DNA from 3 places in the Stenotrophomonas sp. 85239_Sma genome. Region 2 is predicted to be linked to each of the others. Evidence: predicted binding sites of a transcription regulator. Region 2 holds the regulator's gene; each other region holds the start of a gene.
What was found. Region 2 encodes HrcA, which represses chaperone genes, less so after heat shock. Its sites were predicted from a motif close to TTNGCACTCNNNNNNNNNGAGTGCNAA; they were not measured.
Positions count from the first base shown of each region.

Region 1 (9,806 bases), 2.3 Mb from region 2:
TGCCGCTGATCCTGCGTGGCACCCGCCGTGGCGACATCAGCAAGCGCGTGCGCTCGGTGCTCGAGCGGATGGGCCTGGGCCATCGCGAGAAGGCGCTGCCCTCGCAGCTGTCGGCCGGCGAGCAGCAGCGCGTGGGCATCGCCCGCGCCATCGTCGGCGAGCCCAAGCTGCTGGTGGCCGATGAGCCGACCGGCAACCTCGACCCGACCCTGGCGGCGGAGATCATGGCCCTGTTCGCCGAGCTGCCTTCGCGCGGCACCAGCGTGCTGGTGGTCAGCCACGACCTGCCGCTGCTGCGCCGCATGCGCAAGCGCGTGCTGATCCTCGACCACGGCCGGCTGGTGGATGACATCTCGCCGCAGGACCTGGCGGAGTAACCGATGGCGAAGAACGAAAACAGCGAAGCCGCCGCCCCCTCGCGTGTGGGTGTCTGGTTCCAGCACCACGTGCACAGCGTGGTGTTCAGCCTGGGCCGCGCCTGCCGCAAGCCGTGGGCGACCCTGCTGACGGTGATGGTCATGGCATTGGCGCTGGCGTTGCCGCTGGGGCTGTCGATCGCCCTGGACAACCTCAAGCAGTTCGCCGGCAGCGTGCAGCAGTCGCGCGACATCAACGTGTTCCTGAAGGGCAACGTCGATGGCCCCGGCGCGCTGCGCCTGGCCGGCCAGCTGCGCGACCGCGACGACGTGGCCGAAGTGAACGTGCGCACGCCCGAGCAGGGCCTGCAGGAACTGCGCGATGCCGGCCTCGGCGAGGCGATCGACGCACTCAACGACAATCCACTGCCTTCGTTGCTGGTGATCACCCCCGGCCAGGGCAAGGATGACGCGCGCCTGGCGCGCGCGCTGGAAGGCCTGCCCGAGGCCGACCTGGTGCAGCACGATGCGCTGTGGCGCCAACGCCTGGATGCCTGGCTGGCCTTCGGTGCGCGGCTGGTGCAGGTGCTGTCGGTGCTGCTTGGCGTGGGTGCCGCGCTGGTGGTCGGCAACACGGTGCGCCTGGACATCCAGGCCCGCCGCGAAGAGATCGGCGTGCTGCAGCTGCTGGGCGCCAGCGATGGCTTCATCCGCCGCCCGTTCCTGTACCTGGGCGCGTGGTACGGCCTGGGCGCCGGTGCGGTGGCGCTGGCCCTGATCGCCGCCGCCGGTGCCGCGCTGCGCGTGCCGCTGGCCGAACTTTCGCGCAGCTACGGCAGCCCGTTCGTGCTGCACGGCCTGGACCTGCTGCACGGCGGCCTGGTCCTGCTCGGCACGCTGCTGCTGGGTTGGCTGGGCGCCTGGCTGGTCACCGGCCACTTCCTCCGCCAGACCCGCCCGACCGACACCTGAGACCGGCATGCAACCGCAAGCGCTGAAGCACCTTGAAGGGCCCGCGACGCGGGTGATGGTGGTCGATGGTTCGAAACTGGTCCGCAAGCTGATCGCCGACGTCCTGCAGCGCGACCTGCCGGGCGTGGAGGTGATCGGCTGCGACAGCATCGAGGATGCGCAGCAGGCGCTGGCGCAGGGCCCGGTGGACCTGGTGACGACCTCGCTGACCCTGCGCGATGGTGACGGCCTGGCGCTGGCGCGGATGGTGCGCGAAGCGGCCGGCCAGGCCTATGTGCCGGTGATCGTGGTCTCTGGCGATGCCCAGCAGCACCTGGAGCAGCGTCGCTTCACCGAGTACGTCACCGACTATTTCGACAAGGCGCTGGGCCACGAGGCACTGGCGACCTTCATCCGCGGCTACGTGCAGCCGCAGACCATTCCCGGCGCCACCATCCTCTATATCGAGGACAGCCGCGTGGTGGCCGAGGCGACCAAGCGCATGCTGGAACGCCAGCAGCTGAACGTGCTGCACGTGGTCAGCGCCGAAGAAGCGTTCACCCTGCTGACCGCCGAGTCGCTGGGCCGCAGCCGCCACCGCATCGACCTGGTGCTGACCGACGTCACCCTGAAGGGCGAACTGAGCGGCCGCGACGTGGTGCAGCGCGTGCGCGTGGACTTCGGCTACGGCAAGCGCCGCCTGCCGGTGCTGGTGATGACCGGCGATGGCAATCCGCACAACCAGACCGGGCTGCTGCAGTCCGGTGCCAACGACCTGGTGCTCAAGCCGATCGAAGAACGGTTGCTGGTTACCAAGGTGCTGTTCCAGCTGCGGCTGGCCCGATTGAACGATGGACCTCTGTTGCGATGATGGATGAAGTAGCCGACACCCCGACGATCCAGCTGGAACCGAGCTGGAAGCAGCATGTCGGCGATTACCTGCTGCAGCCGCAGATGCGCGAGCTGTCCGCCTTCCTGCGCCAGCGCAAGGCCGGTGGCGCGGCGGTGTTCCCGCCCGGCCCGCAGATCTTCGCCGCGTTCGACGCCACGCCGTTCGAGCAGGTGAAGGTGGTCATCCTCGGCCAGGATCCATACCACGGCCGCGGCCAGGCGCATGGCCTGAGTTTCTCGGTGCCGCCGGGCGTGCCGGTGCCGCCGTCGCTGCTGAACATCTACAAGGAGATCGAGAGCGATCTCGGCATTCCGCGCCCGGACCACGGCTGCCTGATGCCGTGGGCGCAGCGTGGCGTACTGCTGCTCAATGCGGTGCTGACGGTGGAGGAGGGCAAGGCCGGTGCGCACCAGGGCCGTGGCTGGGAAGGCTTCACCGACCACGTGGTGGACGTGCTCAACCGCGAGCGCGAAGGGCTGGTGTTCATGCTGTGGGGCGCCTACGCGCAGCAGAAGGGCAAGGTCATCGACACCCGCCGCCATCGCGTGCTGAAGTCGCCGCATCCGTCGCCGCTGTCGGCCCATCGCGGCTTCCTCGGCTGCCGCCATTTCTCGATGGCCAACGAGTACCTGCAGCGCCGCGGGCAGGCCCCGATCGACTGGTCGTTGCCGCCGCGTTCCGCGCTCTGAGCGGGCCGGGCAGTAGCCCGGCGCCGCCAGCGATGGATCAATGGCCCGCTGCTGGCGCGATATCCGCGCGCCGATAGTAGGCACGCGCACCTTCGGCGATCACGCTGAGGGCCTGGACCGTGCCGTCGCCACCACGGTGGAACAGCAGCTCTGCGCCCACGCTGCCGGCGAGGAAGCGAACAGGGGTCAGCGCCTGGAGCACGACGGCCTTGTCCCGTCCTGGAAGGCGCAGTTCCAGTCCCGCTTGGCCTGCCTGTAGATCCAACGTCGTGGCTTCGAACCAGTCAGCGAGACCGCCGCGGACGTCCATCGGCAGCGCGCCATCGAGTACGAAGTGACCGCTGAAACCTGGGTAGCTGTCGCGCAGAAGCGCCGGGTCAAGCGTGCGGATGACTGGTTTGGCATTGTGGCCGAGTGCATCGGAAAGGGCATTGCGGATTTCCCCGCGCAGTGCGGGGCCGTTGTCGCCATTGGTCAGGATGACGAATCCATCGCCGCTCTCCGGGTAGCCTTCAATGCCGGCGTGATAGCTGTCATTGCTGCCGTTGTGGAAGAAGCGGCGACTGGCGCCGGTGCCGGCCAGCTCCGGACCCAGGCCACGACCGGCCGGCGCCACTTCGCTGACCATCTGCAGGGCCAACGACTGCGGCAGCCATCCATCCTTGGTGCGGATGCTGCGCAGCAGGGCCGCGACGAACAGGCCCATGTCGTTGGCGCTGGTCCACAGCCCGGACGCCGCCTGTTCCGGAAAGCTCTGCCAGCCGCGTGGCAGGGCCTCCGGCTGGCCCTTGTTGTCATGGGCATGGGCAACGTTGCCGTAGCCGGCAGGCAAGGGATTCTGGTACGTGCTGCGGGACATGCCCAGTGGCGCGAACACCTCGCGACGTGCGACGTCGGCGAATGCTCTGCCGGTCAGGTCTTCGATCGCCAGCTGCACCACCGTGTAGCCGCCACCGGAATAGTCGACCTGCTGGCCGGGCGCGTGGATCAGGCGTATCGGTTCATTCTTTGCAGGCGCCAGTCCATCCAGTGTCTGCAGCAAGGTCGGCAAGCGTTCGGCAGGCTGGTAGTCCTGGAAGCCATGCACATTGAAGCCGGCGGTGTGCGAGAGCAGCATGCGCAGGTTGATCGGCGGGTGCAGTCCCTGCGCATCGGCAGGCACATGCCAGCGACGCAGCCGAAGGTCGATGTTCTCTTCCAGCGAGACTGTGCCGGCGGCAACCAGCTTCAGGGTGGTTGCTGCAGCGCCCATCTTGCTGACCGAGCCCACCGAGAACACGGTATCGGCATCCACCGCATCGCGCGTGCCCGCCTGGCGCAGGCCGAATCCGGCGGCGTATACCACCTGGCCATTCCGGATCACCGCAACGGCAGCGCCCGGTATCTTGTAGTGGGCGAGGCGTTCCTCGATCGACCACTGCGGCAGCGCGGCGCCCAGCTGCGCGGTGCTGGGGCGCAGGCCATGGGCCATTGCCTGGGCAAAGCGCGCAGGGTCTTCAGCACTGGCGTCAGTGGCCATCACGTGGAACGGAGTCAGGGAGACCAGCAGCGAACACAGCAACAGTCGGTTCATCATCGACATCCTTGCAGGAGTGGAAGAGCGGGCGGGATCGGCACACGCGTTGCCACGCACGCCTGCCGCGTCCGGTCGTTGCGGGTGGAACGGGTTGCCGCCGCAGCGCAGGAGGCGATGCGGCGGCGGCGTCAGCGTCGTTCGCGGCGGGCGCCCTGCGCCAGCAGGTAATCGCGCACGGCCGCGTTGCCAGCCTGGTTCAGCGGTGTCCGCCAGCGCCCCAGCCAGCCGTCGGCTTCCACGCCCAGGTTGATGTCGGCGCCGTGCGCGAGCAGGTACTGCACGGTGACCAGATGCCCTTCGCGCGAGGCATTGATCAGCGGCGTCTCGTCATAGGTCACGACCCGGTTGACGTCTGCACCGGCCTGCACCAGCTGCTCGACGATGGGTTGCAGGCCCAGCGCGGAGGCGACGATCAATGGATTGCCTTCGCCCAGCGCGGCACGATCGGGGTCGGCGCCCAGTTGCAGCAGGGCGTCGACCATCGCAGGATCGCGTGCGCGGATGGCCTGGATCAGCGCCGTGCCGTCGCCGAGCACGCGCGCATCGAGATCGACGCCCGCCGCCGCCAACGCGTGGACCTGCGCGACGTCATGCGTGCTGGCGGCCTGGAGCAGCGTGTTGACGCGCGTATCGGAGGAGCTGGCAACCGGTGGTGAGGCGAGTCGTGGTGAGACAGCCACCGCGGTGCCGGTGCAGGCCAGCAGAAGCAGCAGGCCCAGCATCAACAGGCTGCGGCGCCGGGGGGACTGCGACGCGGCGTCCAGCAGCTGATCGATGCGCTGCGCCAGCTGGCTGCGTGCACTGAACATGCCCAGTGCAAGTGTCGGTGCCTCTTCGCGCAGGGCCTGCAGCTGTTCGATGCTGGCCAGCAGCGAACCTGCATAGTCCAGCGGTTCGCGTGCCTGCATCGCAGCGCGTGCATCACAGGCCATTTCGCGCAGTACCGCCAAGCGTGCCTGGGCAAGGTGCAGGAGTGGATTCCACCAGAACAGTGCTGTTCCCGCCCGCAGCAGCGTGCTTGTCCACAGGTCGCGTCGATCCAGGTGTGCAACCTCGTGGCGGACGATGTCGCGCAGCACGTTGTTGTCCAGCCGTGCCAGCAAGGGGCGGGGCAGGAGGATCTGCGGGCGCCACAGGCCGACGACCATCGGCCCGTCGACGGCGCAGGTGGCGATCGTCACGTGGGCGGGCACGATGTCGGCCAGGACCGCGCGCAATCCGGCGGACGCCGGTTGCGCCAGCCGCCGCAGCCGGCGCGCGTGCAGCATCGCGTCCAGCAGGCGCATGCCCAGCCACAGGGTGCCCAGCAGCCAAAGCAGTGCAAGCACCGTCGGCAGGGTCTTCGGCAGTTCGACGTAATAGATGTCGGGCTGCCGTCCGGCTTCGAAGATGGCCTCTTCCGTCGTTGCCCCTTCGCCGGGCATGGGGTGGAACGCGGCCGCGGGCGGTGCCGGTGCGGGCAGGGTGGTCGACCAGCCCGGGAGGAAGGCGCTGAGCGGCAACAGCAGTGCCACTGCCATCGCTGCTGTCAGCAGCCAGGAGCGTTGTTCGGCACTGAGGGCCCGCCGCCGTGCCAGCCACAGCGCTGGCAGCAGCACAACTGCGGACAACAGCAACTGCCGAAGGCCCAGTGCCATCGCCATGTCGATGAGGTTCATTCCTTCCTCCCGGCCCTGGCATCGCTGATGCGCTGCTGCAGTGCCTGCAGTTCGTTGCGGTCGATTTCGCGTTCGTCCACCAGGTGCTGTGCCAACACGTTCGGTGAGCCGTCGAAGAACTGATGCAGCAGATGGTCGAGCGCCTGCCGGCGGGCCTGCTCGCGGCTGAGCGTGGCGTGGTAGATGTAGGCGCGACCTTCCTGGCGATGACTGACGAAGCCTTTCTTCGCCAGCACGTTGAACATGGTCAGCACCGTGGTGTAGGCGACCGGCTTGTGTTCGCCGAGCACATCCGCCACTTCGCGCACGGATGCTTCGCCCTTGTCCCAGAGGATGTCCAGGATGGCCTGCTCGGCGGGGGTGGGAGTCTGCGAGACAGGACGGGCCATGTGTTTCTACGTATGAATTAGTTGATGCATCGGAGCATGTCGCCGGATGGCTGTCAACGGGTTTCTTAGTAGTAAAGGGGGCGACCCTCGGCCTTCGGGCCTGAACACCCGGCAACGTCTCCAGGCCTGAATGGACCTCCAGGCCGGCCCGTTCAGCTCCGCTTGACCGGAAATCGCCGGTTTCCGGCAGTTAATTGATTGAATTCCAAGGGATTGTGAATCCCGAAAAGCGTGCTCGCCACTGTCATCAAATCGCGCTACGGTAGGGCTCTGTTTGGGACCAGTGTTGCATCAATAGGATGCTGGAACTTTTTCCTCCTTTAGCAGTCCAAATCCCGGACTGCTAAGATGGGTGCCTATGAGCCAGAACACCTCTACTGCCCTTGTGGCAAACAATCTCCCGATTCCCAGTGCGCTCGGTTCGCTGGACGCCTACATCGGTGCCGTGCACCAGATCCCGGTGCTGTCGGTCGATGACGAACAGGACCTGGCCCGTCGCTTCCGCGACGGCAACGATCTGGACGCCGCCCGCGAGCTGGTGCATTCACACCTGCGCTTCGTGGTGCACGTGGCCCGCGGCTACAACGGCTACGGCCTTGCCCTGGGCGACCTGATCCAGGAAGGCAACATCGGCCTGATGAAGGCGGTCAAGCGCTTCGACCCGGACATGGGCGTGCGCCTGGTCTCCTTTGCCGTGCACTGGATCCGTGCCGAGATGCACGAGTTCATCCTGAAGAACTGGCGCATCGTGAAGGTCGCCACCACCAAGGCGCAGCGCAAGCTGTTCTTCAATCTGCGCAAGTCGAAGACGCGCCTGGGCTGGATGAACGCGGCTGAGGTCAGCGCGGTGGCGAAGGACCTGAACGTGTCCGAGCGCGAGGTCATGGAAATGGAGTCGCGCCTGTCCGGTCGCGATATCGGTTTCGATGCGCCGGCCGACGAGGACAACGAACACGCGCCGCCGTCGCCGGCTGCGTTCCTGGTCGCCAACGACGAAGACCCGTCGATGGCCTACGAACGTGCCGACAGTGAAGACAACCAGATGCAGCTGCTGCGCGAAGGCCTGGCCGAGCTGGATGCGCGTTCGCGCGACATCATCCGCCGCCGCTGGCTGGATGCCGACAGCAAGGTGACGCTGCAGGAGCTGGCCGACGAGTACGGCGTATCGGCCGAGCGCATCCGCCAGGTTGAAGCGAACGCGCTGAAGAAAATGAAGGCGCTGTTCACCGCGTAAGGCGGGACGGCGTTGAAGCAATGAAAAGGCCCGGCACTGCCGGGCCTTTCTTTTCGGGTGTTCAATCCACGCATGGCGTGCATCTCCCCCTGCTGCAGAACCAGTAGATCCACGCCATGCGTGGATGTCCTGACGCCGCGCCTGCCTCAGCCCTCGCGTGCGATCGCGCGCCAGCCGATGTCGTTGCGATGGAATTCGTTGGCCCAGCTGACCTTGGCCACGCCGGCATAGGCGTTGGCCTGCGCGTCGCGCACGCTGTCGCCCAGCGCCGCCACGCACAGCACGCGGCCGCCGGCGCTCAGCACCTGGCCCTGCGCATCCAATGCCGTACCGGCATGGAACACCTTGGCACTGGTAGGCACCTCGTCCAGGCCGGAAATCACGTCACCGGTGATCGGCGATTCCGGGTACGGCCTGGCGGCCAGCACCACGCCCAGTGACGGGCGCGCGTCCCAGTGTGCTTCCACCTGGTCCAGGCGGCCATCGATGGCCGCTTCCACCAGCTCCACCAGATCCGACTGCAGGCGCAGCATCACCGGCTGGGTTTCCGGGTCGCCGAAGCGCACGTTGAATTCGATCACCTTCGGCGCGCCACTGGCGTCGATCATCAGGCCGGCGTAGAGGAAGCCGGTGAACGGGATACCGTCGGCAATCATGCCCTGCACGGTCGGGTTCACCACTTCGCGCATCACCCGCGCATGCACCTCCGGCGTGACCACCGGGGCCGGCGAGTACGCACCCATGCCGCCGGTGTTGGGGCCGGTGTCGCCGTCGCCGACGCGCTTGTGGTCCTGCGAGGTGGCCATCGGCAGCGCATGCACGCCGTCCACCATCGAAATGAAGCTGGCTTCCTCGCCGTCGAGGAACTCTTCGATCACCACGCGGGCGCCGGCATCGCCGAACGCGTTGCCGGAGAGCATGTCACGCACCGCGTCTTCGGCCTCGGTCAAGCTCATCGCGACGATCACGCCCTTGCCGGCGGCGAGGCCATCGGCCTTGACCACGATCGGTGCGCCCTTCTCGCGCACGTACGCCAACGCAGCGTCCACGTCGCTGTGCACGGCGTAGAACGCGGTGGGGATGTTGTGGCGGGCCAGGAAATCCTTGGCGTAAGCCTTGCTGCCTTCCAGCTGCGCGGCAGCGGCGGTCGGCCCGAAGATGCGCAGGCCAGCGGCGCGGAAGCGGTCGACCACGCCGGCCACCAGCGGTACTTCCGGGCCGACCACGGTCAGCGCTACGCCCTCGGCCTGGGCCAGCGCCAGCAGGCCGTCGATGTCAGTGACTTTCACTGCCACGTTGCGGCACTTGCCTTCACTGGCGGTGCCGGCGTTGCCGGGCGCCACGATCACTTCGGTGACACGGGAGGACTGGGCCAGCTTCCATGCCAGGGCGTGTTCGCGGCCGCCGGAGCCGATGACGAGGATCTTCATGGGACAGGGTTCTCGGGTGCGGAAAAGAAAAGCCGGGCAGGGCCCGGCTTCGTAATGCGGATCAATGGCGGAAGTGGCGCACGCCGGTGAACACCATGGCCAGGCCATGTTCGTCGGCGGCGGCGATCACTTCGGCATCGCGCATCGAACCGCCCGGCTGGATGACCGCCTTGATGCCGGCGGCAGCGGCGGCGTCGATGCCGTCGCGGAACGGGAAGAATGCATCGGAGGCCATTACCGAACCCTCGACCACCAGGTTCGCGTCGGCGGCCTTGATGCCGGCGATGCGGGCCGAGTACACGCGGCTCATCTGGCCGGCGCCCACGCCAATCGTGCGGTTGTCCTTGGCGTAGACGATCGCGTTGGACTTCACGAACTTGGCGACCTTCCAGGCGAACAGCAGGTCGGTGAACTGCTTGTCGGTCGGCGCCAGCTTGCTGACCACCTTCAGTTCATCGCGGGTCATGCCGCGGTTGTCCGAGGACTGCAGCAGCAGGCCCGAGCCGACGCGCTTGCTGTCGAAGTTGTTCAGGCCGTCGCCGTGCGGGATGCGCAGCACGCGCACGTTGGCCTTCTTCTGCGCGTATTCCAGCGCGGCCGGCTCGTAGTCCGGGGCGATCAGCACCTCCAC
Region 1 covers NZ_CM151163.1:4,200,810-4,210,615, reverse strand. Annotated here, with positions in the region: gene ftsE (cell division ATP-binding protein FtsE) at 1-377, shown strand, start outside; gene ftsX (permease-like cell division protein FtsX) at 381-1,328, shown strand; gene ACYKG1_RS19555 (response regulator) at 1,336-2,178, shown strand; gene ung (uracil-DNA glycosylase) at 2,175-2,888, shown strand; gene ACYKG1_RS19545 (serine hydrolase domain-containing protein) at 2,926-4,461, opposite strand; gene ACYKG1_RS19540 (M56 family metallopeptidase) at 4,593-6,122, opposite strand; gene ACYKG1_RS19535 (BlaI/MecI/CopY family transcriptional regulator) at 6,119-6,511, opposite strand; gene rpoH (RNA polymerase sigma factor RpoH) at 6,870-7,745, shown strand; gene purD (phosphoribosylamine--glycine ligase) at 7,892-9,175, opposite strand; gene purH (bifunctional phosphoribosylaminoimidazolecarboxamide formyltransferase/IMP cyclohydrolase) at 9,237-9,806, opposite strand, start outside.
Region 1: rpoH (RNA polymerase sigma factor RpoH) is a predicted target of HrcA. The motif match lies at 6,832-6,858, and genes of this name have one in related genera.

Region 2 (9,806 bases):
ACCGTGGTGGCCATCACGATCACATGGTCGACGTCGACAGCGGCAAGATCATCGAGTTCGAAAGCCACGAGATCGAGGAGCTGCAGCGCAAGATCGCAGCCGACCACGGTTACGAGCTGGAAGAGCACTCGCTGGTGCTGTACGTGCGCAAGAAGCGCAAGTAAGCGTTCCAGCCAGCTGGATGCGACCAAACCCCGGGCTTGCCCGGGGTTTTTCGTTGGGTGAGGTCAGATCCCTTTCCCAGGGGAAAGGGATCTGACCCCAGGGGTTTCGGATGCGCCCATCACCACCTCCAGATCCACCGCCTCGGCCATGGCCCGGTTACCCGCATCGCCCGGATGCAGGTGGTCGCCGGAGTCGTAGGCGGCGGCCATCCGTGACGGATCGGCCGGGTCGCGCAGCGCCGCATCCAGGTCGATCACCGCGTCGAACGGGCTGTCGCTGCGCAGCCAGGCATTGAGCTGTTGGCGCAGGGCCTCCTTGTCCGGCTGGTAGTAGTCGTCCAGCGGCGTGCCGGGCAGGGCGCCGGCGAACGGCGTCAGGGTGGCGCCGAGGATGCGTAGACCCCGCCGATGGGCCTGTTCGGCCAGGGCGCGATAGCCGGCCTGCAGTTCGGCCAGGCTGGGCCGGGGCTGCGCGCGGGCAAAGGCGGTGCCGGGCCAGCTGATGTCGTTGATGCCGATCAGCACGATCACACTGGCCACGCCGGGCTGATCCAGTGCGTCGCGCTGCAGGCGGGCCAGAACCGACTCGCCCATGCCGTCGCGCAGCAGCCGGCCGCCGGAGATGCCGGCGTTGACCACCGCGACGCCCCGCGGTGCCAGGCGTGCAGCCAGGTGGTCGGTCCAGCGCTGGTCCTGGTCGAGGCTGGCGGTGGCGCCGTCGGTGATCGAATCGCCGATCACCACCACACTGCGCGCGCTGGCGGCGGCCTCGACCTCGATCCCGGTCAGGAACAGGCGTGCGGTCGTGGAACTGGCACCCTGAAGGTCGCGCGCGCGGGTCTGGTTGCCGCTGGCGATCCAGCTGGTCTGGCGCCCCTCCCAATGGAAGGTCTGCAATGGCATAGGCCCCGGCACAAAGACATTGACCTGCAACGCCTGGCGGTCTTCCGTGGCCATCGCCAGTGGATCGCTCAACCGTTCCTGACCGGGGCCGATCAGCACCCCGGGCTGGCCGTCGAAGCTGAGCGGCTGCGGGGAGGCGCCTGCGTGTGCGGCCACGCTGGCCGCCCCGATCCGCAGCGGCTGAGTGCCGTAGGCATTGCTCAGCCGCACCCGCAGCCGGGGCCCGCCCAGGCTGATGCGCGCAGTCTGGCGGAAGGTCTGGTCCTGCAGGGTGGCCGGAACCAGGGTCGGGAACAGGAAATCGGCGCCCCAGACCGGTTGCGGGCTGGCCTGCCAGCTGGCGACCCAGTGCGGGGCCGGAGCGGCACTGGCGGCGCTGGACAGGGCGATCAAGGCGGTCGCGGTGAGCTGGCTGAAGCGGTTCATCGGGCAATCCCGGGAGGAGGGAGTGCCATGGTGATTGCCCATCCATCTGTGAACTAGACTGCGCATGGATAATAACCTGTGAACTGGATTCACCAACATGGCGCGACCCGACATCAACCGATCCGGCGAACTGGAAGTGTTCGTGCGGGTGATCGAGACCGGTGGTTTTTCCGCTGCGGCCCGCACCCTGGACATGACGCCTTCGGCGGTAAGCAAGCTTGTGGCCCGGCTGGAGCATCGGCTGGGTACGCGCCTGCTGCAACGCTCCACCCGCCAGCTGCAGCTGACCCCGGAAGGCTGCGCGTTCTACGAACGTGGCCTGCGCGTTCTCGCCGACCTGGAGGAGGCCGAGCGTTGTGCCAGTGCCCATGCCGAGCCGCGCGGACGGCTGCGGGTCAACTCCAACGTGCCGTTCGGCCAGCATTTCCTGTTGCCGCTGCTCCCGGCGTTCCTGGAGCGCAACCCGCAGGTAGGCGTGGACCTGACCCTCAACGACGAGGTGATCGACCTGCTTGAGCAGCGCACCGACGTGGCGGTGCGGGCCGGCCCGCTGAAGAGCTCCAGCCTGGTGGCGCGGCGGCTCGGTGCGACGCGGATGATGATCGTGGCTGCGCCCGCCTACGCGCTGCGGCACGGGTTGCCACGCACTGCCGAGGAGCTGCAGTCGCACAACCGGCTGGACATCGGCCATGCGCGCGCGATGCAGGGCTGGCCGCTGTTGCAGGACGGTCGCGAACGCATGTTGCTGCCCAGTGGCAATGCGCGCGCCAGCAACGGCGACGCGCTGCGCCAGCTGGTGCTGGGTGGGCTGGGCATGGCGCGGCTGGCAGCATTCCAGGTGCAACAGGATATTGCCGCCGGGCGCTTGCTGCCGGTGCTGGAGGACGCCAACCCCGGTGACCTTGAAGAGGTGCACGCGGTGTTCCTGGGGCAGGGCGGCTACCTGCCGCTGCGGGTGCGTGCCTTCCTTGATTTCCTGGTGGAAACGGTGGACCTGGCGCGGCCACTGGGGTAAAGCAGGTAATGCCGGCCAGCGGCCGGCACTACCGCGCGGGTGCGTTGTAGATCCACGCCATGCGTGGATGAACGCGTGCGGGCGTCAGACCTGCAGCAGCTTGCGGGCGGCGGCGCGCGCTTCCTTGCTCACTTCCACGCCGCCGAGCATGCGCGCCAGCTCTTCCTCACGCGCCTTGCTGTCCAGCTTTTCCACTGCGCTCTGGGTCATGCCTTCCACCGGGGCCTTGCTGACCCGGTAGTGGGCATGGCCCTTGGAGGCGACCTGCGGCAGGTGGGTCACGCACAGCACCTGGCGCTTCTCGCCAAGGGCGCGCAGCTTCTGGCCGACGATGTCCGCCACCGCGCCACCGATGCCGGAGTCGACTTCGTCGAACACCATGGTCGGCACCGCATCCAGATCCAGCGCGGCTACTTCGATGGCCAGCGAGATGCGCGACAGTTCGCCACCCGAGGCCACCTTGCGCAGGGCACGCGGCGGCTGTCCGGCGTTGGCCGCCACCAGGAATTCCACGCGCTCGGCACCCTGCGGGTCGGGCTTGCCGGCGTCCTGCGGCTCCAGCTCGATCAGGAACTGGCCGCCGCCCATGCCCAGCTCGGCGATGATCCCGGTGGTGGTGGCCGACAGCTCGGCTGCGGCCTTGCGGCGGCTCTCACTGAGCACCTCGGCCTGCAGGCGCCAGGCCGCCGCGGCCTTCTCGATCTCGCCAGCCAGGCGCTGCAGTCGCTCGTCGGCGCCGCGCAGCTGCTCCACCTCGGCGTGCATGCGCTCGCGCTGCGCGCCCAGCTCGTCCATCGGCACGCGGTGCTTGCGGGCCAGATCATGCAGGCGGCCGAGGCGACGCTCGTTCTCCTCGAACTGTTCCGGATCGGCGTCGAGGTCGTCATGCACGCGGTCCAGCAGCGACAGGGCTTCGTGCAGCTGGATCGAGGCGTTCTCGATCAGGCCATCCACCTCGCCCAGGCGCGGGTCGTGTTCGATCAGGCGCGACAGTTCGTGGCGCACCTGCTGCAGCAGGTCCAGCGCGGAACTGCCGTCGTCGCCGTTGAGCTGGTTGCTGGCCGCCTGGCAGGCGCTCAGCAGGGCGCTGGCGTGGGCCTGGCGCCGGTGGCTGGCACCGAGTGCGACGATCGACTCCGGTTCCAGGTCCTCGCGGTCCAGTTCGCGCAGCTGGTGCTCCAGGAAGCCGATCCGGTCACTGACGTCGCCCTGCTGCGACAGCGCCAGCGATTCATCGACCAGCGCCTGCCAGGCCGCGGCGGCGCGGCGTACCTGGCGGCGCTCGTCCTCGTTGCCGGCATAGGCGTCCAGCAGGGCCAGCTGTGACGGACGTGCCAGCAGGGCCTGCTGCTCGTGCTGGCCGTGGATCTCCACCAGCAGCGAGGCCAGGTCACCCAGCTGCGCCAGGGTTACCGGGCGGCCGTTGATCCATGCCCGCGAACCGCCATCGGCGCGGATCACGCGGCGCAGCTGGCACTGTTCCTCATCGTCCAGCTCGTTGTCGGCCAACCACTGGCGCGCGGCCTGCAGCTGGTCCAGCGCGAACTCGGCCGAAAGCTCGGCGCGCGCGGCGCCGTGGCGGACCACGCCGCTGTCGGCGCGCAGGCCGGACAGGAAGCCCAGCGCGTCGACCATCAGCGACTTGCCGGCGCCGGTCTCGCCTGAAACCACGGTCATGCCTGGCCCGAACTCCAGTTCGGTGGCGCGGACGACGGCAAAATCCTTGATCGAAAGATGTCTGAGCATGGGTAAGGGGGTATCAGCAGCCGCGCAACGCTAGCACGCGGGCGAGGGAGGTCCAATGACTTGCCAAGGTGATGCGCCGCCATTATCTAGTGTCCGTGTCTCACAGGTTGATTCCATGCACGGTTCTCCCGACCAGCTTGCCCCGCGTGCGCGCCATCTGCTGCGCACGCTGATTGCGCGTTACATCCAGGACGGTGAGCCGGTCGGCTCGCAGACGCTGGCGCGCGTGGCCGGCCTGGAGGTCAGCCCGGCCACCATCCGCAACATCCTCGGCGACCTGGAAGACCTGGGGCTGCTGGCCTCGCCGCATACCTCGGCCGGGCGCATCCCGACCGCGCATGGTTACCGGGTGTTCGTCGACAGCCTGCTGCAGATGCAGCCGCCGGGCGAGGGCGAGCTGGCCCGGTTGCGCCAGGAACTGGCCGGCGGCGGCAGCACCCAGGCCCTGCTCGGCAGCGCCTCGGAGCTGCTGTCGGCGATGAGCCACTTCGTCGGCGTGGTCAGCGCGCCGCGACGCGAGCAGTTCGCCTTCCGCCAGATCGATTTCGTGGCGCTGGACGGGCGCCGGGTGCTGGCCATCCTGGTGTTTGCCGACAACGAGGTGCAGAACCGGGTCATTGAGACCCGGCAGGAGTTCGCGCCGGGCCAGCTGGAGCAGGTGGCCAACTACCTCAATGCGCATTTCGCCGGCCTGCCGATGGCCGAGATCCGCACCCGCCTGCTGCTGGAGCTGCGCGATGCCCGTTCCGAGCTGGAGCAGCTGCTGGCGCACAGCATCGAGCTGGCCGAGCAGGCCCTGCAGCCGGCCGCCGACGACATGCTGGTGGCCGGCCAGACCCGGCTGATGGGGGTGCAGGACCTGTCCGACCTGGAGCGCCTGCGCGAGCTGTTCGAGCTGTTCTCCAGCAAGCGCGAGATCCTTCAGCTGCTGGAGCGGACCATCCAGGCGCCGGGCGTGCGCATCTTCATCGGCGAAGAGACCGGGATGATGCCTTTGCAGGGGGTCTCGCTGGTCACGGCCCCGTACACCGCCAATGGCCAGGTACTGGGCGTGCTGGGCGTGATCGGCCCCAAGCGGATGGCCTACGACCGCATGATCCCGCTGGTCCAGGCCACCGCCGATGTGCTCGGCGCGGCCTTTTCGCCGGCCGGGCGCACTCCCGGAACATCCGACGCTTGAAACGCAGCATCCCGCCCACACTAGGGTGGGTGGAGGCGGGCTGTGACCGCCAGGGACCCAGACATGAACCACGAAAACCCCGATATCGAATCCCAGCAGAGCGCGGCCGATGCAGCGGCTGCGGCCGGCGTCAGTGACGAAGTGGAGCGCCTGCGCGCCGAAATCGAGCAGATCAAGGCCGATGCGCTGCGTGAGCGCGCCGACCTCGAGAACCAGCGCAAGCGCGTTGCTCGTGACATCGAACAGGCCCGCAAGTTCGCCAACGAGAAGCTGCTGGGCGAGCTGCTGCCGGTATTTGACAGCCTGGATGCCGGCCTGAAGGCTGCCGGCGACGACGCCCACCCGTTGCGCGAGGGCCTGGAGCTGACCTACAAGCAGCTGCTGAAGGTCGCTGCCGACAACGGCCTGGTCCTGCTGGACCCGATCGGCCAGCCGTTCAACCCGGAACACCACCAGGCGATCAGCCAGGTGCCGACCCCGGGCGCCGCCCCGGGCAGCGTGGTGACCGTGTTCCAGAAGGGCTACCTGCTCAACGAGCGCCTGCTGCGGCCGGCGCTGGTGGTGGTGGCCGCCGATTGATCGGCCGTGCCGGGCCATGCCCGGCAAGGTTTTCCAGGCGCTGAACACAGCGTTCGGGAGATGGCTTGAATGTTCCACGAGCCTCCCCCACATCGTATTCATCCACCGGCCGAACGGCCGGACTGACCCCAACAAGCATCCTCAGGAGTCTCCCCCATGGGCAAGATCATTGGTATCGACCTCGGCACCACCAACTCGTGCGTGGCGATCATGGACGGCGGCAAGGCCCGCGTCATCGAGAATTCGGAAGGCGATCGCACCACCCCGTCGATCGTCGCCTACACCAAGGACGGCGAAGTCCTGGTCGGCGCCTCGGCCAAGCGCCAGGCCGTCACCAACCCGAAGAACACCTTCTACGCGGTGAAGCGCCTGATCGGCCGCAAGTTCACCGACGCCGAAGTGCAGAAGGACATCGCCCACGTCCCGTACAGCATCCTCGCCCATGACAATGGCGACGCCTGGGTGGCCACCAGCGACGGCAAGAAGATGGCCCCGCAGGAAATCTCGGCCAAGGTGCTGGAGAAGATGAAGAAGACCGCCGAGGACTTCCTCGGTGAGAAGGTCACCGAAGCGGTCATCACCGTGCCGGCCTACTTCAACGACAGCCAGCGCCAGGCGACCAAGGACGCCGGCCGCATCGCCGGCCTGGACGTCAAGCGCATCATCAACGAGCCGACCGCGGCTGCGCTGGCCTATGGCCTGGACAAGGGCGACAACAAGGATCGCAAGATCGTGGTGTACGACCTGGGCGGCGGCACCTTCGACGTCTCGGTGATCGAGATCGCCAACGTCGACGGCGAGAAGCAGTTCGAAGTGCTGGCCACCAACGGCGACACCTTCCTGGGCGGCGAAGACTTCGACAACCGCGTCATCGAGTACCTGGTTGAAGAATTCAACAAGGACCAGGGCATCGACCTGCGCAAGGATCCGCTGGCCCTGCAGCGCCTGAAGGACGCCGCCGAGCGCGCCAAGATCGAGCTGTCCAGCGCCCAGCAGACCGAAGTGAACCTGCCGTACGTCACCGCTGACGCGTCGGGTCCGAAGCACCTGAACATCAAGCTGACCCGCGCCAAGCTGGAAGCGCTGGTGGACGACCTGATCAAGAAGTCGATCGAGCCGTGCCGCGTCGCCCTGAACGATGCCGGCCTGCGTTCGAGCGACATCAGCGAAGTGATCCTGGTCGGTGGCCAGACCCGCATGCCGAAGGTGCAGCAGGCGGTGACCGAGTTCTTCGGCAAGGAACCGCGCAAGGACGTCAACCCGGACGAGGCCGTGGCACTGGGTGCTGCGATCCAGGGCGGCGTGCTCGGCGGCGACGTCAAGGACGTGCTGCTGCTGGACGTGACCCCGCTGTCGCTGGGCATCGAGACCATGGGCGGCGTGTTCACCAAGATCATCGAGAAGAACACCACCATCCCGACCAAGGCCTCGCAGGTGTTCTCCACCGCCGAGGACAACCAGTCGGCCGTGACCGTGCACGTGCTGCAGGGTGAGCGCGAACAGGCCCGCTTCAACAAGTCGCTGGCCAAGTTCGACCTGTCCGGCATCGAGCCGGCCCCGCGTGGCCTGCCGCAGGTGGAAGTGTCCTTCGACATCGACGCCAACGGCATCCTGCACGTGTCGGCCAAGGACAAGAAGACCAACAAGGAACAGAAGGTCGAGATCAAGGCCGGTTCGGGCCTGTCCGAGGAAGAGATCGCGCGCATGGTCGCCGACGCGGAAGCCAACCGCGAAGAAGACAAGAAGTTCCAGGAGCTGGTGCAGGCCCGCAACCAGGCCGACGCCCTGATCCACGGCACCCGCAGCGCCATTACCGAACACGGCAGCAAGGTCGGCGGCGATGTCATCGGCAAGGTCGAGGCGGCTCTGGCCGACCTGGAAACCGCGATGAAGGGTGACGACAAGGCGCAGATCGAAGCCAAGTCGAAGGTGCTGGAGGAAGCCGGCCAGTCGCTGTTCGCCGCTGCTTCGGCCGACCAGGGCGGTGCCCCGGGTGCCGACGCCGGCAACGCCGGCAAGGCGCAGGATGACGTGGTCGACGCCGAGTTCACCGAAGTCAAGGACGACAAGAAGTCCTGATCCGGACCGACACGGGACGCTGGCCATCAGCGTCCCGTTGTCGCATCAGGGTCCTGACCGCCCACCGGCGTGTCGGGGCGCCCGACGCAAGAGCGGACCTGGTTCCGCTCTTCCGCTTTGACGAATCCCGACTTTCCGGAACCAGATTCACGATATGAGCAAGCGCGATTACTACGAAGTGCTGGGCGTTGCCCGCACCGCTACCGACGACGAGCTGAAGAAGGCCTACCGTCGCTGCGCGATGAAGTTCCACCCGGACCGCAACCCGGGTGATGCGGCGGCCGAAGCCTCCTTCAAGGAGTGCAAGGAAGCCTACGAAGTGCTGTCCGACGGCAACAAGCGCCGCATGTATGACAGCCACGGCCACGCTGCGTTCGAGCACGGCATGGGCGGTGGCGGCGGTCCGGGCGGCCCGGACATGAACGATATTTTCGGCGATATCTTCGGCAACATCTTTGGCGGTGGCGGCGGTGGTCCGCGCCAGGCCCGTCGCGGCGCCGACATCGGCTACGTGATGGAACTGGACCTGGAAGAAGCGGTGCGCGGCGTCGAGCGCCGCATCGAGATTCCGACCCTGGCCGAGTGCGGCGACTGCGATGGCAGCGGCTCGGAAGACGGCAAGGTCGAGACCTGCAACGTGTGCCATGGCCGCGGCCAGGTGCGCATCCAGCGCGGCATCTTCGCCATGCAGCAGGCCTGCCACAACTGCGGCGGCCGTGGCCAGATCATCGCCAAGCCCTGCAAGACCTGCCACGGCAACGGCCGTGTCGAGGAAGACAAGGTGCTGTCGGTGAAGGTGCCGGCGGGCGTCGATACCGGCGACCGCATCCGCCTGCAGGGCGAAGGCGAAGCCGGTCCGGCCGGTACGCCGCCGGGTGACCTGTACGTGGAAGTGCGCGTGCGCGAGCATGCGATCTTCCAGCGCGATGGCGACGACCTGCACTGCGAAGTGCCGATCCGCATCTCGCAGGCGGCACTGGGCGACACCGTGCGCGTGGCCACCCTCGGCGGCGAAGCGGAAATCCGCATCCCGGCCGAGACCCAGACCGGCAAGCTGTTCCGCCTGCGTGGCAAGGGCGTACGTTCGGTGCGCAGCCGCAGCGAGGGCGACCTGTACTGCCGCGTGGTGGTGGAGACCCCGGTCAACCTCACCAACGAACAGCGCAAGCTGCTGGAACAGTTCGAAGCCACCTTCGTCGGTGAGGAAGCGCGCAAGCACTCGCCGAAGTCGGCCACCTTCATGGATGGCGTGAAGGGCTTCTGGGACCGGATGACGTCCTGAGTTTTTCGACGGAAGCGGTGAACGAGAGCGCCGGGCCATGCCCGGCGTTGTCGTTTGTGGTGCAGTAGCTCCACGCCATGCGTGGATGCCGTTCAAAGGATCATCGGAAAAACGCCGCCGGCGTCTGCCCCAGCTGCCGCTTGAACATGCTGGTGAACGCGCTTGGGCTGTCGTAACCCGTCGCCAGCGCCACATCGATGACCTTGTCGCCGACCGCCAGGCGTTCCAGTGCGGCCAGCAGCCGCGCCTGCTGCCGCCACTGCCCGAAGGTCATGCCCAGTTCGCTGGCGAAATGGCGCTGGATGGTCTTCACGTCCACCTGCAGCGCCTGCGCCCAGTCCTGCAGCGTGGCGTCGTCGCCGGGATGCTTCTGGATGTGCTGGCAGATCCGCTGCAGGCGCGGGTCGGTGGGCGAGGGCAGGTGCAGCGGCA
Region 2 covers NZ_CM151163.1:1,807,189-1,816,994, forward strand. Annotated here, with positions in the region: gene fur (ferric iron uptake transcriptional regulator) at 1-164, shown strand, start outside; gene ACYKG1_RS08615 (SGNH/GDSL hydrolase family protein) at 228-1,493, opposite strand; gene ACYKG1_RS08620 (LysR family transcriptional regulator) at 1,591-2,508, shown strand; gene recN (DNA repair protein RecN) at 2,593-4,254, opposite strand; gene hrcA (heat-inducible transcriptional repressor HrcA) at 4,370-5,434, shown strand; gene grpE (nucleotide exchange factor GrpE) at 5,498-6,013, shown strand; gene dnaK (molecular chaperone DnaK) at 6,170-8,092, shown strand; gene dnaJ (molecular chaperone DnaJ) at 8,247-9,374, shown strand; gene ACYKG1_RS08650 (AraC family transcriptional regulator) at 9,475-9,806, opposite strand, start outside.

Region 3 (9,806 bases), 2.3 Mb from region 2:
TGTCGTGTTCGCGCTGCCAGCGCGCGCAGAGATCGCGCAGCCACTGCGGCTGTGTCTTGCCGGCATCATTGAGCCAGTTGCCGACGGAATCCTGCACATAGCGTTCCGGGTCATCGGCCAGTGCTTCCAGCAGCGCCACGGCCTGTTCCGGATGTTGCTTGAACAGGGCGATGTGCGTGGCCCAGACACCGCGTGGGCGCAGTGCCTCGCAGGCGAAGCGGCGCAGGCTGGGCGATCCTTCCTGCGTCCACGGCTGCAGGTACTCCAGCGCCTGCAGTGGTGCGGCAACAATGTCGGCACGCAGCGCCAGCCACGCCCATTCGCGCACGCCGAAGTGTGGGTCATCGGCCAGCGTGCGCATCTGCTGCAGCTTCTCTGCCAACGTTGCGCGAGCATCGCTGCCGATCAGATAACAGGCCCAGCCGCGCACGGTATCGCAGCTGTGATGCTGCCAGAGCGCGGGCGTTCCCTGCCCCGCCTCACGCAGCAACTGCGCGGCCAAGGCCATGCGCTGTGTGATGCCCTTGCCCGCGGCATCGCGCATGCGTTGCAGCGCTTCCGGTTCCAGCAACGGCGCCACGCACCGCAGCAACTCACCGAAGTCCACCGCCAGGCACTCGGCCAGATGGGTCGTCGCAACGCTGCCGCTGTTGAGCGCATGCAGGCGATGTGCAGACATCGCACTCATGCCCCGCTCCCGCGCCCGGCGTCGGTGTGCTGCCAGACCTTGTGCAGCAGCTGCGACAGCTGTAGCTGTTCGTCCGCATCCAGGCCGTTGAACAGGCCGCCGATCCACTGTGTGTGCTGCTCGAACAGCACTTCAGCCAAGCGCGCACCCTTTGCTGTCAGCACGATCTGCAGGCGACGGCCATCTTCCGCATCGCTGCGACGCTGCAGCAGGCCTTCGCGCTGCAGGCCATCAAGCAGGCCGCTGATGGTGGCGCGGGTCACACCGGATCGCGCGGCCAGCTCATGCGGCGGCAGCGCGCCATCGGCCCCGTGCAGCAGGAACAGCACGATGAACCGACCCTCGCTGAGCCCGTGCGGTGCAAGCCGGACAGCGCAGTCGCGATCGATCGACGAGGACAGCGAGAGCAGCCGGAAGCACAGGCGCAGCTGCGCGATGTTGGCGTGGCCGCGTCGCTGCGCTTCCTCCAGCAGCGCTTGGTGCTTGGTTTCGATCATCTCATGCGCGCGATGTAATTAGGCGCCTAATCATACATGCAGGAAGCCGTCATCTGTAGACCACACCGGTTCTCAGGCGAACGGTCCCAGCAGCAGGCGCGCGATCAGCCCGCCACCTTCACGGTGCAGCAGCTGCAGTTCGCCTGCGTGCCGCCTCGCCACATTGGCGGCCACAGCCAACCCCAACCCGGCGCCACCGGTGGCGCGGCTGCGCGAGCTCTCGCTGCGCTGGAACGGTTGCAGCAGGCGTGCACGGTCGGCCTCGGCGATGCCCGGGCCGCGGTCCATCACATCCAGCTGCACCCTGTGGCCGGCCATGGCGAGCTGCAGCTCCACGGCCCCGGCGTAGCGCTCGGCGTTGTCGATGAGATTGTCGATCGCGCGCCGGATCAGCAGCGCATCGCCGTTCCAGCGCAGCGTGTCCGGCCCCTGGAGGGAGATGCCGACTCCGCGCAGCAGCGCGGCCTGCACGCAGTCCTCCAGCAGCGCGGCCAGATCCAGACTGCGCATCTGCAACGGCTGCAGTTCACCGCGTGCGTAGTCCAGTACCTGCTCGATCATCGTATCCATGCGCTCGATGTCGGCCACCATCCGCGCCGCTTGGGGCGCGGGGGCGAACTCGGCGCGCAGGCGCAGCCCGGTCAGTGGCGTGCGCAGGTCATGCGCTACGGCGGCCAGCATGTGGGTCATGTCCTGTGCCTGCGCATGCAGGCGATCGCGACCGGTGCTGATCGCAGCGGCCAGCATCTGTACCTCGCGAGGGCCGTCATCCGGCAAGGGGGCTGCGGCCTGCAGGTCCACCCGTGCGCTGGCTTCGGCCAGGCGTTGCAGCGGGCGTCCCAGCCGGATGGATGCCCACGCCGCCAGCGGCGCCAGCAGGACCGCACCAGCCAGCAGTGCAAGCACTACCTGGCGGCGCCAAGCCGCCAGATCGCTGTGATCGCTGCCGACCACCTGCCAACGGCCATCGGCCTGGCGTACGCCCAGTTCAAACGGCGGCCATTGCATGGCGCTCAGTACCGCCGCCTGCGCCTTCAGTACACCGGCCCGCGCCGTGGCATCGAGCACGGCCCCACCCTCGATGACCTGCACGTCCGGCGCCTTGCCCTGCCCGCTCCAGACCAGGCGTACCTCCTTCGCCGGCAGCCCCATCTGCAGCGCCGCCAACTGCGTGAGCCAGTCACTGGCACTCCCCTGTGGAGGCGCATCCTGCGTCGCCAGATGCAGGCCCAGTGGCGCTGCGGCCTGCTCCCCGCGCAGCACCTGCACGGCCTGGTCCAACCGCATCGGCGGAGGCGCGGGCCGGGGCATCCAGCCAACCACGGCCACGCTGACCAGGGTCGCCAGCAACAAGCTGGCCAAGGCCAGCATCGCGATCCAGCGCGCCGTCGGCCACCGGCTGCTCACAACACCTGTACCTCGGCGTCGAAGCGGTAGCCCTCGCCGCGCAAGGTCTGCACCAAGGCTTCAGCACCGGGAGAGGCCTGCCCGAGCTTGCGTCGCAGCCGACTGATCGCCAGGTCGACCGCACGATCGACGCTGTCACTGGGTTCACCGCGGCTCAGCTGCAGCAGCTGCTCACGCCCCAGCACCCGCCCGGGGCGTTCGGCCAGCGCCAGCAGCAGGCTGAACTCACCGCGGCTGAGCGTCAGTTCGTTTCCGTCCGGTGCCAGCAGGCGGCGTTGATCAGGCAGCAGCCGCCAACCGGCAAAGCGCAGTTCGCTGGTCACCTGCGCGCGCAGCTTGTGCTGGCGGCGCAGCAGCGCGCGCACCCGTGCCAGCAGCTCCCGCGGATCGAACGGCTTGGCCAGGTAGTCGTCCGCACCCATCTCCAGTCCGATCACCCGATCCGGCGCGCTGCCCATCGCCGACAGCATCAGGATCGGGATGGCCCGCGCCTGCAGCCGGCGGCAGACCGAAAGCCCGTCCTCGCCGGGCATCATCCAGTCAAGGATGATCAGGTCGGGCCGTTCGCTCTTCAGCACCACGTCGAGCGCCGTCGCGTCCGCCGCGACCCGCACCAGGAAGCCATGCAGCAGCAGGCAATCAGCGATGGCATCGCGGATGCTGGCGTCGTCGTCGACAACGATGACACGGGCGGGAGTCGTCATGCGGGCAGTATCGGGCCGGTCTGTATCAGGACGGTATCAACAGCGATATTCCCGCGATACGCCGCTGCGCGCCAATGGGTGCCCATGATCACTGCGGAGATTTCCCTTGCGCCTCATCCTCCTGTCCCTGCTTGCTGCGCCGCTGCCTGCGCTGGCGTCCGATGGCCCCGAACACGTGCTGCCGATGTGGATGCAGGGTGGTCATCCGGCAGTGGCCGTCCTGCTGGACGGACGCGCCGAACCGCTGCGCTTCGTGGTCGACAGTGCCGCCGGGGCAACGCTGGTCGATACCCGCGTGGCGAGGCGCTATGGCCTGGAGGATGCGGATGCGGCGGTATCGCACGCCCAGGGCGCAAGTGCGAAGGCGGCCCGGTTGCAGCGCACGCGCAGCACGTCCTGGCAGCTGGGCAGCTGGCAGCTGCAGGCCCGTGGCATGCAGGTCGACCTGTCGTCGCTGTCCAAGGACGATGATCCGGCCATCGACGGCTTGATCGGCAATGACCTGACCGGACGCTGGGACACGCGTTGGGACTTTGGCGGCAATCGCCTGGCGCTGTGGACGCCCGGCCAATTGAGCCTGGAAGGACCGGGTTGCCAACCCAATGCGCTGCCCGGGCGCACCGCCGGCCTGCGCCAGTTCGGCTTCATCACACTGGCACTGGGTACGCCGGGCGTGGAGGCCATTGCCGTGGTCGACACCGGCGCAGCGCAGACTGTTCTCAACGCCGAAGCGGCTCGCGCACTGGGGCTGCGCACCGACGGCAGCGACGCACGGGTACGCATGCGCGAAAAGGGCACCGAAGGGCTGGGCGGCGGTGCGCAGGCCACCTGGCTGTACACCTTGCCCGGGATGACCGGCAGCGGCTGGCAGCATGCGCCGATGGAAGTCCGGATCAGTGAACTGCCGGTGTTCAAGGCGATCGGCCTGGAGGCGCGGCCGGCGCTGATCCTCGGTGCCGATGCGATGCGCGGCGGCCAGGTGGACATCGGTGAGGGCGCCGCACGGATCTGCCTGCGCCCGCCGGTGTCCAGCTGACCCCAGGGCCATGACGCCGGCAGCGGGCTGGCGTAGCATCGCGCCACGTCCAGCCGGGAGTTCCACGCATGCGCCGTGCCGTCCTGTTCTTGCTGACCCTGTTCCCGATGGCGATCCTGGCCGCACCGCCTCCCGTACCCTCGCCCGACCGCATTGACGCCGAAGCACGGCGCCTGATGCAGGCGGCCCATGCGCGTGGCATGGCGCTGGCGGTGATCGATGGCGGCAAGGTGATGCACGTGGCCGCCTACGGTGAACGGAACGCGGCAGGCGAACCGCTGCGCACCGACACCGTGATGTACGCCGCATCGCTGACCAAGATGGCCTTCGGCCACCTGGTCGCACAGCTCGCCCAGAACGGAGCGATCGATCTGGATGCCAGCATCGCCACCGCGCTGGACATGCCGCTGCCAGACTACCCGCCCGAACCGAAGAAGTACGCCGACTACAGCGTGCTGGCCGGTGATGCGCGCTGGCGCCAGCTCACGCCGCGACGGCTGCTGAACCACGCCAGCGGCTTTGCCAACTTCGGCTTTCTCGAGCCGGATGGCCGCTTGAAGTTCCACTTCGACCCCGGCAGCCGCTACGCGTACTCCGGGGAAGGACTGATCCTGCTGCAGTTCGTGATCGAGCGCGGGCGACTTGGCGAGGATGTGGGGGCGTTGATGCAGCAGCGCGTATTCGATCGCTTCGGCATGACGCGGACCAGCATGACGTGGCGTAGCGATTTTGCCGGCAACCTGGCCGATGGCTGGACTGCGGAAGGTACGGCCGAGCCGCACGACGAGCGCAGCCGGGTACGTGCAGCGGGATCGATGGATACCACCATTGCCGACATGGCCCGCTTTGTGGCTGGCTATGTGCGCGGTGAAGGACTGTCGGCTTCAATTCGCAAAGAGCTGGTGCGGCCGCAGCTGCCGATCACCACCACCAGCCAGTTCCCCACGCTGCAACCGGAGCTGCCCGCGGCGCAGCAACACAGGGATCTGGCCGCAGGCCTGGGCGTGGTGACCTTCCGCGGCTCGCAGGGCGCAGGTTTCTACAAGGGCGGCCACGATGACGCGGTCGGCAACACGCTGGTGTGCATCGAGCGGTACAAGCGCTGCGTGGTGATCCTGGGCAACGATGTACGGGCGGAGGCCACCTTCCCCGCGCTGGTGGCGTTCGTGCTGGGCGATACCGGCGTACCATGGCAGTGGGAATACGGCGCGGCGAAGGCATTCGTCGAATGACGGCGCGATGATGCCTGCGTGGCGAGCGCAGCGTGGATGGTTGCCTCGCTCAGCGCGCCTGCTCGAAGAACATCAGGTACACCAGCCGGCCATTCTCCAGGCAGTCGCCGAACGCTGGCCCGGCGGTGTGCCAGAACCAGGGCCGCAGCAGCACCAGCCGGTTGAAGCGCATCGGGATGCGCATGGTCATTTCCCACTGGCTGTCGTCGTTGCTGTCGCGCTCGATGATGTCGCGATGCATGTCGCCACCGTTTGCATAGCCCAACGCGGCCAGCTCCGCTGCATCCAGGGCCATGCGCTCGGTGCCGGTGCGGCGGTGGCGGAAGAACTCGGTGCCGCCCTCGCAGTGCTCCGGTGCACTCAGGTAGAGGATGCCCGACCAGTGCGAGTGATCGGCATGTACCTTGGCGCGGCCGGTATCACCGGCCAGGGTGATCCGGAACTTGCCGTGCGACTGCAGCGGGTTGACCGGCCGCAGCGGTTCGTTGACCAGCCGCGAGACCGCACCGGACAGTCCATCCAGATCCAGCCGCTGCTGCGAATTGCGGCCGGGGAACGCGCCCTCCTGCACGGGATAGGTCAGGCCCAGCGCCGCCTGGCGCAGCCCCTGCGCATCGGCAGGAGAAAGGAAGTCGTCGACGATGATGAACGAGGTAGGCATGGCCACCGAGCGTAGCGATGCGCTGCGGCGGCGGCAACCGGGCAACGAAAAACCCCGCCTTGCGGCGGGGTTTTTCTTTGCATCGGGACGGCGCGCCGACCAGGGTCGGCAACGACCGCCGGGGGCGTGGACTTAGAAGTCCATGCCGCCCATGCCACCCATGCCGCCCATGCCACCGGCGCCGCCCATGGCCGGCTCGTCCTTCTTCGGAGCTTCGGCAACCATGGCTTCGGTGGTGATCATCAGGCCAGCGATCGAGGCAGCGTTCTGCAGTGCGGAACGGGTCACCTTGGTCGGGTCCAGGATGCCGAACTGCAGCATGTCGCCGAACTCGCCGGTGGCGGCGTTGTAGCCGAAGCTGCCGGTGCCTTCCTTGACCTTGTTGATGATGACCGACGGCTCTTCACCGGCGTTGGCCACGATTTCGCGCAGCGGGGCTTCCATCGCGCGCAGGGCGATCTGGATGCCGTGGTTCTGGTCTTCGTTGGCACCCTTCAGGCCGGCCAGTGCGGTGACCGCACGGACCAGGGCAACGCCGCCGCCCGGGACCACGCCTTCTTCAACGGCTGCACGGGTGGCGTGCAGGGCGTCGTCGACGCGATCCTTCTTTTCCTTCATTTCGATTTCGGTCGACGCGCCGACCTTGATCACGGCAACGCCGCCGGCCAGCTTGGCCACGCGTTCCTGCAGCTTCTCGCGATCGTAGTCGGAGGAGGTGTCCTGGATCTGGGTCTTGATCTGGCGGACGCGTGCATCGACGGCAGCCTTGTCACCCACGCCATCGATGATGGTGGTGTTTTCCTTGGAAACCTGCACCTTCTTGGCGCGGCCCAGGTCCTTGATGGTGGCCTTTTCCAGCGACAGGCCGACTTCTTCGGAGATCACGGTGCCGCCGGTCAGCACGGCCATGTCTTCCAGCATCGCCTTGCGACGGTCGCCGAAGCCCGGCGCCTTGACGGCCACGACCTTGACGATGCCACGGATGGTGTTGACCACCAGGGTCGCCAGCGCTTCGCCTTCGACTTCCTCGGCCACGATCAGCAGCGGCTTGCCGGCCTTGGCGACGCCTTCCAGCACCGGCAGCAGGTCACGGACGTTGGAGATCTTCTTGTCGTGCAGCAGGATGTACGGGTCATCCAGGTCAGCGGTCTGCGACTGCTGGTTGTTGATGAAGTACGGGGAGAGGTAGCCGCGGTCGAACTGCATGCCCTTGACCACGTCCAGCTCGTTGTCCAGGCCCGAGCCTTCTTCAACGGTGATCACGCCTTCCTTGCCGACTTCCTTCATCGCGTCGGCGATGATCTGGCCGATCGACTCGTCCGAGTTGGCCGAGATGGTGCCGACCTGGGCAATTGCCTTGTCGTCGGCGGTCGGCTTGGAGATGTTCTTCAGCTCGGAGACGGCGGCCACGACGGCCTTGTCGATACCGCGCTTGAGGTCCATCGGGTTCATGCCGGCAGCCACGGCCTTGGCGCCTTCGCGGATCAGGGCCTGGGCCAGCACGGTGGCGGTGGTGGTGCCGTCGCCGGCGTCGTCGTTGGTGCGCGAAGCGACTTCCTTCACCATCTGCGCGCCCATGTTCTCGAACTTGTCAGCCAGTTCGATTTCCTTGGCGACGGAGACGCCGTCCTTGGTGATGGTCGGTGCGCCGAAGCTCTTTTCCAGCACGACGTTGCGGCCCTTCGGGCCCAGGGTGGCCTTGACGGCATTGGCGAGAACGTTGACGCCGCGCACCATGCGCGAACGGGCGTCTTCACCGAAACGAATATCCTTGGCAGCCATTGCATTTACCTCATTGGTAGCGCCGGACCAGGCCCGGCGGCTGGGATTTGGGGATCAGGTTGAAACAGGTCGCGCCGGGGCTCAGCCGATGACGGCGAGCACGTCGTCTTCGCGCAGGACCTTGTACTCGACGCCTTCGCTCTTGTACGAGCTGCCGGCGTACTGGCCGTAGATGACCTTGTCGCCGACCTTCAGCGACGGAGCGCGCACGCTGCCGTTGTCCAGCGGCTTGCCCGGGCCAACGGCCACGACTTCACCCTTGGTGGACTTTTCCTTGGCCGAATCCGGAATGACGATGCCACCGGCGGAGATTTCGTCGGCTTCGATCGGCTTGACCACAACGCGGTCGTGCAGCGGCTTGATGCTCATAAGAGACCTCTTAAGTTATTGATTGGTCTGAAAAAGTCCGGCGATGTTAGCACTCGCTCATGGCGAGTGCCAGAACCGCACGTGAAGAAACCCGACAACGTCGGGAGCAGGGCAGAGATGGAGCCCACCGATCCCCTTTCAAGGGCGGGAGGCGAAAAAATTTTTCCGTCTCGCTCATGCGGCGACGCAGCGGATCCGGCCAGATTCAGTGACCAGCGTCGCACTGTCAGATATCTGACGTTCATTTACGACAAAGTGTCACTGGATCGGCCTTAGGCTCGGCCGCGCATTCCCAATCACAAGGAGTAGTCGATGCGATTGCTGTCCCCGCTTGCCGCCGCCTGCCTGCTGGCCCTGGCCGCTGCGCCGGCCCAGGCCGAGGTCTTCATCAATGAACTGCACTACGACGACAGCACCGCCGCCGGTGACGTCGGCGAAGCGATCGAGGTCGTGGCCACCGCAGGTGAGGATCTGTCCGGCTACCGCCTGTACCTCTACAACGGCAGCAATCCGTCGGCGGCCGTGGTCTACGCCAACAACCCGGTGCCTGCCGGTAGCGCCGCAGGGTGCGGCAGCGCGACCATCGCCGTGGTCAACTACCCGACCAACGGCCTGCAGAACGGCGCGAACGACGGCATTGCCCTGGTCGATGCCAGCGGCAAGGTGGTCCAGTTCCTCAGCTACGAGGGCGCCATCACCGCCTCCGCTGGCCCTGCCGCCGGCATGACCAGCCAGAACATCCCGGTGGCCGAAACCAACAGCACCGCGGCGGGCACCTCGCTGCAGCTGACCGGCAGCGGCAGCCAGTACGCCCACTTCACCTGGGCCGAGTCGGCCACGCAGACGTTCGGCAGCTGCAACAACGGCCAGACCTTCAGTGGCGGCGGCACCCCGGGCCCGAACACGCCGCCGTCGGTCTCCACCACCACCCCGGCGCAGGGCAGCGGCACCTTCCCGGCCGCCGCCGACCTGGAAGTGGTGTTCAGCGAGACGGTGAACCTGGCCAGTGGCGCCTTCGCCCTGAGCTGCGGCACCTCCGGCAGCGTGCCGCTGACCTTCCCGGCCAGCGGCCGCAGCGTGAAGCTGTCCACCAACACCGCGCTGGTGGCGGGTGAGGCCTGCCGCTTCGACATCCGTGCCGCGCGCATCACCGACCTGCAGGGCGCGCATCCGGCCGCCGACAGCCGCATCGCCTTCACCGTAGCCAGCACCGGCGGCAATCCGGACCCGGGCAACCCGGGCGTGCCGGCCGGTTACTACTCCAAGGTCAACACCAGCAGCCCCAGCCAGCTGCGCTGCTCGCTGCACGCCACCATCAAGGGCCACACCGCCTACCCGTACAGCGGCTCGGGCACCAGCACCTGGACCATCCTGGAAATCGCCGACGAGGATCCGAACAATGCCGGCAGGATCCTGGATGCCTACCGCAA
Region 3 covers NZ_CM151163.1:4,148,999-4,158,804, forward strand. Annotated here, with positions in the region: gene ACYKG1_RS19275 (DNA alkylation repair protein) at 1-688, opposite strand, end outside; gene ACYKG1_RS19280 (MarR family winged helix-turn-helix transcriptional regulator) at 685-1,185, opposite strand; gene ACYKG1_RS19285 (sensor histidine kinase) at 1,258-2,556, opposite strand; gene ACYKG1_RS19290 (response regulator) at 2,589-3,296, opposite strand; gene ACYKG1_RS19295 (pepsin/retropepsin-like aspartic protease family protein) at 3,403-4,332, shown strand; gene ACYKG1_RS19300 (serine hydrolase domain-containing protein) at 4,401-5,564, shown strand; gene ACYKG1_RS19305 (DUF6445 family protein) at 5,614-6,225, opposite strand; gene groL (chaperonin GroEL) at 6,358-8,007, opposite strand; gene ACYKG1_RS19315 (co-chaperone GroES) at 8,089-8,376, opposite strand; gene ACYKG1_RS19320 (endonuclease) at 8,689-9,806, shown strand, end outside.
Region 3: ACYKG1_RS19315 (co-chaperone GroES) is a predicted target of HrcA. The motif match lies at 8,423-8,449, and genes of this name have one in related genera.